DNA from 3 places in the Salinivibrio sp. ML290 genome. Region 2 is predicted to be linked to each of the others. Evidence: riboswitches for the same ligand, from Rfam matches in the RefSeq annotation. Region 2 holds a riboswitch; each other region holds the start of a gene.
The links. A riboswitch is a leader RNA that binds a small molecule or an ion and turns the genes downstream of it on or off. The one in region 2 is predicted to bind thiamine pyrophosphate.
Positions count from the first base shown of each region.

Region 1: another riboswitch for thiamine pyrophosphate. It lies ahead of thiC (phosphomethylpyrimidine synthase ThiC); the one in region 2 lies ahead of thiB (thiamine ABC transporter substrate binding subunit).
Region 3: another riboswitch for thiamine pyrophosphate. It lies ahead of thiD (bifunctional hydroxymethylpyrimidine kinase/phosphomethylpyrimidine kinase); the one in region 2 lies ahead of thiB (thiamine ABC transporter substrate binding subunit).

Region 1 covers NZ_MUEY01000008.1:129,999-132,228, reverse strand. Annotated here, with positions in the region: tRNA gene BZG23_RS09610 (tRNA-Asp) at 1-14, shown strand, start outside; tRNA gene BZG23_RS09605 (tRNA-Trp) at 163-239, shown strand; gene crcB (fluoride efflux transporter CrcB) at 538-918, shown strand; TPP riboswitch at 975-1,074, shown strand; gene thiC (phosphomethylpyrimidine synthase ThiC) at 1,168-2,230, shown strand, end outside.
Region 2 covers NZ_MUEY01000004.1:59,010-61,239, forward strand. Annotated here, with positions in the region: gene leuD (3-isopropylmalate dehydratase small subunit) at 1-52, shown strand, start outside; gene BZG23_RS05470 (DUF547 domain-containing protein) at 194-985, shown strand; TPP riboswitch at 1,024-1,125, shown strand; gene thiB (thiamine ABC transporter substrate binding subunit) at 1,169-2,164, shown strand; gene thiP (thiamine/thiamine pyrophosphate ABC transporter permease) at 2,170-2,230, shown strand, end outside.
Region 3 covers NZ_MUEY01000007.1:207,327-209,556, reverse strand. Annotated here, with positions in the region: gene BZG23_RS08495 (potassium channel family protein) at 1-254, shown strand, start outside; gene thiD (bifunctional hydroxymethylpyrimidine kinase/phosphomethylpyrimidine kinase) at 368-1,219, opposite strand; TPP riboswitch at 1,281-1,381, opposite strand; gene BZG23_RS08485 (entericidin EcnAB) at 1,509-1,643, shown strand; gene BZG23_RS08480 (putative bifunctional diguanylate cyclase/phosphodiesterase) at 1,692-2,230, opposite strand, start outside.

The DNA of each region.
Region 1 (2,230 bases), on a different contig from region 2:
CGTCCACTCCGCCACTATTTAGAAACCCTAGCTGAAAAGCTGGGGTTTTTTTGTTATTGAACTTCTGGGAAAGATTTGCTTTATAAATAAGCGATCAAACGTCTGAAGAGTAATTGGTGGTGGTAATTTGTCGCGGGATCGCTACAATAGGCACCTATCTACAGGGGTATAGCTCCAATTGGCAGAGCAGCGGATTCCAAATCCGCGTGTTGGGGGTTCGAATCCCTCTACCCCTGCCACACATCAAAGCATCGACATTGTCGGTGCTTTTTTTGTATGTGAATCATCAAGCTTCTCGTAATCCGATTAAGGGAAGATGTGAACATGCAAACTACAAAAAGGCGTGTTGGGGGCTGGGTCGCCAGCCCGGTCGAATCCCTCTACCCCTGCCAAATATCAAAGCATCGACATCGTCGGTGCTTTTTTTGTATCTACTCTCTGTGGTAGCAACCACACCTCTCTTCCCTTTTTCTTCCTCCTGTTTCTTGTTCACATGTCGCGGTATGATGACTTTTTACCAATCGAAAGGAGCACCCAGTGGTAAGCATATTGTGGGTAGGGCTTGGTGGCGCATTAGGGGCATCCTCGCGTTTTCTCGTATCAGAGTGGAGCGTTGCGGTGCTTGGTCGTGCATTCCCATACGGTACCTTAATAGTAAATGTACTCGGGTCATTAGCGATGGGCGTCTTTTTAGCGGCGATGAGTCAAGAGGTGATTGCTCCGGTGCCTTGGCGCCAACTGGTTGCGATTGGTTTTTTGGGCGCATTTACTACCTTCTCGACCTTTTCAGTAGATACCTTGATGCTGTTCCAACATGGTGAGACAGTGAAAGCTTTGTTGAATGTGGGTCTCAATCTCGCGTTGTGCTTAAGTGCAGCCGCGATGGGCGCTTGGTTGCTAGCACGCATCACCGGTTAAGTGAAAACATCGTGTTACGTCGCTTGTTGTTGCGGCGGTGATTTCTTATACTGGCATTGAACTTGTCGGAGTGCCAATTGGCTGAGACCACGTTAAGTGGGATCCGTTGAACCTGATCTGGTTAGGACCAGCGAAGGGAACAAGAGATGCATCAGATCACAGGCCGTACGCGTCTGCCAGTTTGCTCACATCTCAATTCAGCGTTTTCCGGCAAGCATTAATTCCCATAATGAACACCGGAGTAATGCTATGTCGACCCGTAAACAGGCCCGTCTTGAGGCCAAGTCCTTTATCGATTCTCTCTCTGCGCAAACCTACCCCAAATCGGAAAAAGTCTATGTCGAGGGATCGCGACCCGATATTCGCGTAGGGATGCGCGAGATCCATTTGTCTCCGACCTTTGTGGGTGGCAGTAAAGACAATCCGCAGTACGAGGCCAACGAGTCCATTCGGGTTTATGACACATCAGGGCCTTATACTGACCCACAGAGTGCTATCGATATTTACCAAGGCTTAGCGCCAGTGCGCAAAGCCTGGATTGATGAGCGTGCCGATACAGAGTTTCTTGATGCAGTGAGCTCAGACTATGCGCAGACCCGCCTCAGTGATGAAACCTTAAATGATCTTCGCTTTAGTGCCTTACCGTCTATCCGTCGGGCAAAACCTAATCAGTGTGTGACCCAACTTCACTACGCACGCCAAGGCATTATCACCCCAGAGATGGAATTTATTGCTATTCGGGAAAATATGGGTCGCCAACAGTATCGTGAAGAGCAACTAAACCGCCAGCATCCTGGGGAAAGCTTTGGTGCTCACTTGCCATCAAACATCACTCCCGAATTTGTGCGCCAAGAGGTCGCTGAAGGGCGTGCGATTATTCCTGCCAACATTAACCACCCAGAAGCGGAGCCGATGATCATTGGGCGTAACTTTCTGGTGAAAGTGAATGCCAATATTGGTAACTCGGCGGTGAGCTCCTCCATTGAAGAAGAAACCGAAAAGTTGGTGTGGGCGACCCGTTGGGGCGCGGATACGGTGATGGATTTATCGACCGGACGCAATATCCACGAAACTCGCGAGTGGATTTTACGTAATAGCCCAGTTCCGATTGGCACTGTGCCCATGTATCAGGCGCTTGAGAAAGTGAATGGCATTGCCGAAGACCTGACTTGGGAAGTGATGCGCGATACCTTGATAGAGCAAGCCGAGCAAGGGGTCGATTATTTTACCATTCACGCTGGAGTGCGTTTGCACTATGTGCCCATGACCGCCAATCGCGTGACTGGGATTGTCTCGCGTGGTGGGTCGATTA
Region 2 (2,230 bases):
CGAAGCCGATATCTCACGCTTTGAAAAACAAATACCAGACTTTTTGGTGTAATACGCCCTCCAAGAACGCCAATAAGCGCGGTGTTACCCGTACTTATTGGCGCTTCAACCCATTTTTCCATCCTCAATGAAACCAACCGCTGACTCGCTTGGTCTAGTCTCAAAGAAGGTTTGATCGCATTAAGGACTGGCAATGCAAAAACATTTTATACTTCTGCTCTGGTTAGTGTTTCCGCTCATCAGCCAAGCCGCGCCCAAAGCGGATTACTGGGCAATGTGGGATGCCCATAACCCTGACAGCCAAGCCACGTTTACCCATCACAGCTGGCAAGTGTTACTCGATAAGTATTTGCAATCTCAGGGGCAGCACACCTTATTTAACTATGCCGCGGTCACGGATAACGACAAAGCAACCCTCGACCATTACATTGACATGCTCACCGCGCGCGACCCACGTACCCTGACCAAAGACGAGCAATACGCGTATTGGGTTAACCTCTATAATGCGGTCACGGTAAAACTGATTATCGCCGAGTACCCGGTCCGTTCCATCACCAAACTCGGTGGGCTATTTAGCTTTGGCCCTTGGGATGATGAAGTGGTTACCGTCGCTGGCGAGCCGCTCACTTTAAACGATATCGAACACCGGATTTTACGCCCGCTTTGGCAAGATCCGCGTACCCACTATGCGGTCAACTGTGCCAGCCTTGGCTGCCCTAATCTTCAGCCACAAGCCTTTCAAGCCAGTGCACTTGATGCACAGCTCGAGCACGCCGCCTATACCTTCATTAACAGTGATAAAGGCGTGAGTCAGCAAGGGGAAAAATGGCAACTTTCCTCAATTTATGAATGGTTTGAAGCTGACTTTGGTGGCGATAAGCAAGGCGTGATCGCTCACATAAACCAGTATCGCGATATTCCATTGCCACAAGAGGCAACATTGGAATACGACTACAACTGGGACCTTAACCAACTCGGCAACTAAAAGGCTTGGTTAACCCTAAGCCAATCAGTACAATACCACCGTACTCATTGGGGAGCCTCACGGCTGAGATTGCGCACTGCGCTAGACCCATCGAACCTGATCCAGCTAACACTGGCGTAGGGATTGAGACTTGATGTTGCCATCAACTTGCCTCAACACCCACGCCCAACTTAGGAGCGTGCTGTGAAAGTTTTTACCTCTGTTCTCACTCTGGTTTCTTTATCGCTATTATCACTCGGCGCCCGCGCCGCGGACCCGCTTACTGTCTATACCTATGACTCCTTTATTGCTGAATGGGGGGCGGGGCCTAAAATTAAAGCGAAATTTGAACAGCAATGCGATTGCCAGCTTGAGTTTGTGTCTCTCGACGATGGGGCCGCCTTACTTAATCGCCTGCGCATTGAAGGAGAAACCACCCAAGCCGATATCGTACTCGGTATGGATACCAACTTAATGAAAGAAGCCGAGCGCAGTGGGATTGTTGCCGAGCACGCGGTCAATACCGAGCGCCTGCAAGTGCCTGGCGGGTGGGATAACAAATACTTTATCCCTTACGATTACGGCTATTTTGCCTTTGTGTATGACACTACTCGTTTGCTCGACCCACCCAAAAGCCTCAAAGCCTTGATTGAGGAGCGCGATGACATCAGTGTGATTTACCAAGATCCGCGCGTATCAACGGTCGGCCAGGGGCTAATGCTTTGGATCCAAAAAGTGTACGGCGATAATAATCAACAAGCATGGCGCGATCTTGCCGATAACACGATCACTGTGACCAAAGGCTGGACCGAAGCTTACAACATGTTCCTCAATAAAGAAGCGGACATGGTGCTCTCTTACACCACCTCGCCGGCTTACCACTTAGTGGCCGATGAAGACGATCGCTTTGCCGCCGCCATGTTTGAAGAGGGGCACTATATGCAAATCGAAGTCGCCGCTAAATCAGCCTATACCGATCAGCCGGAACGTGCGGATGCGTTTTTACAATTTATGCTCAGTGATGCGGCACAGTCGGTGATCCCAACCACTCAGTGGATGTATCCGGTCACCGATGTCAACTTGCCTGATGCCTTCTACACCTTGGACAAACCGCAAGAGAGCTTGCTGTATCAGCCTGATGAAGTGATGGGCAATCGCCAGCAATGGGTGCGTGACTGGCAAACCGCGCTGGTTGAATAGCCAAGATGCTCAACCCTTCTCGAACCTGGCCGGGCAGTATTGCGGCCAGCTTGGTCGTGGCTTTGA
Region 3 (2,230 bases), on a different contig from region 2:
GCCAGTTACATCACGAGCTATTAAGCACCGCACAAGGGATGACACAGTATTGCGCGCGTTACCCCACCGATGCGAGCGCCACGGACGTCGGCACCTTGTTCAATCAATTAAAGCATGAATACGATGCAACGTTAATTGGTCTCGACAAAGGTGAAGGTATTACCCTTAACCCCAACCTTAAAACAGACGTCGCCCCCGGCGATCGCGTGTTCTACATTGCTGCCGAGCGTTTACCGCATTGGTCGGCGGCGTGATTCGGACACCATTTATCACACGCGACACTGGCTGTTAGCCTTTCCCGAGCAGTCCGCCGCTTCACCTTAGCAGCGGCGGACTCGCTTTACGTGCCCTATTCGTGAAAAACGGCCTATTCGACTGAGGCTTCTTGCGCATCGTGATGACGCGCTTCGACTGGGTAGGCGTAAAAATGATGCACAGGCCCCGCGCCTCTTCCCACCTTTAACTGCTGACTATGCGCCAAGGCGTCGGTGAGATAATGCTTCGCCGCGCGCCCGGCCTCGATAGGCGTCATCCCTTGGGCGTAAAACGAGGCGATAGCGGCAGACAGTGAACAGCCTGTGCCGTGCGTATTCGCGGTCTCAACCCGACGGGCGCTCAGGGTTTGGCAAGTATCTCGACTAATCCACACATCCACACTTTCAGGAACGTGATGTAAATGGCCGCCTTTGAGCATCACGTACGGGCAGCCGAGGCGACGCAAGGCGGGGACTAACGCATGCATTTGCTCAATGGAGGTGGGGACAGGCTGACCGGTTAATCGCGCCGCCTCCGGCAAGTTGGGGGTGAGCACGGTTGCGCGTGGGATCAGCGCTTCAATCAACGCTGTCATGGCGTGTTCATCCAACAAAGGATCGCCGCTGGTGGCCACCATCACGGGATCTAAAATCACCGGTAAGTGTGGCGATCGCGCTAACACGGCAGCTACTTCGCGAATAATCGCTTGGTTGGCGAGCATGCCGATTTTAATCGCACGCACTGGCATATCGTACAACACCGCATCTAGCTGGGCGCGGACAAAACCAGGATCAACTGCCGAGACGGCCTCAACGCCACAGGTGTTTTGCGCGGTTAACGCGGTGATCACCGAGCACGCATAACCGCCGGTGGCTGAAATCGCTTTAATATCGGCTTGAATGCCGGCACCGCCACCGCTGTCTGAGCCGGCGATGGTAAGAATAACAGGTGGAGATAGGTTCATATTGGCCCCTTAATCATCAGGGGCGGAAGGAGACGAAGTAAGCCGAAATGCGCCACTTCGTGTGCTGAACGTGTCAGTTCCCTCCGCCAGTGCTAACTGGATCAGGTTCTACGGGTCCTGCTTTCGCAGTCTCAGCAATCACTTGCTCCCCGACTAACTGTCGTTCAGGATATTAACCCCACAGGCAAAGCGCAAGCGTATTATTCGCCGCTGGAGCCTTTTTCGAGGTTCGAGTAGGATAAGTAATGCGTAAAATACGCGTAACAAAAATGTGCGAACAGGAGTCCCTATGAAGCTATCGTTATTGCTTGTGATCACCACCTTATTTGTTGCCGGCTGCTCAAACACCTGGGAAGGAGTAAAAGAAGACTCATCAAAAGTGTGGGAGGACACTAAAGAAACCGTCCATGAAGCCACTGAATGATTCAAAGTGACCTCGGTGCGGGCCAAATCTAGCGCACCGAGGCGTCATTTAATGCGCGGTAGGCGAGATCTCGGCGTTCATCGCGTGTCTACCTTGCGATAAAATGTCCTCAAAGTCGGTTATAGCAAGCGGCTTTGCATATAAAAAGCCCTGTACTTGGTCGCAGCCAATCGTCTGCAGCACCTGCTGCTGGCTGACTTTTTCCACCCCTTCGGCGACCACGCCATGACCAAACCCATGCGCCAAATCAATCACGCTACCCACCAAGTGTTTGTCACTGGCGTTAGTGGCTAGGTCTTGAATAAAACTGCGGTCGAGTTTAACCCAATCAACGGGTAACTGTTTAAGGTAACTCAATGAGCTATATCCGGTGCCAAAGTCATCCAACGCGATATGCATACCAGCCTCCCGCAATTGTTGTAGCTCTCGCAATGCCACCGAGATTTGCTGGATCAGTGCCGATTCCGTGACTTCCAATTGAATAATGGCCGGCGGGATATTTGTCGCATGGCAGCGAGCCAGCACACTCTCGGCAAAACCATGACGGAGCTGCTGGGCAGACACATTTACCGACAAATGAAAGCACT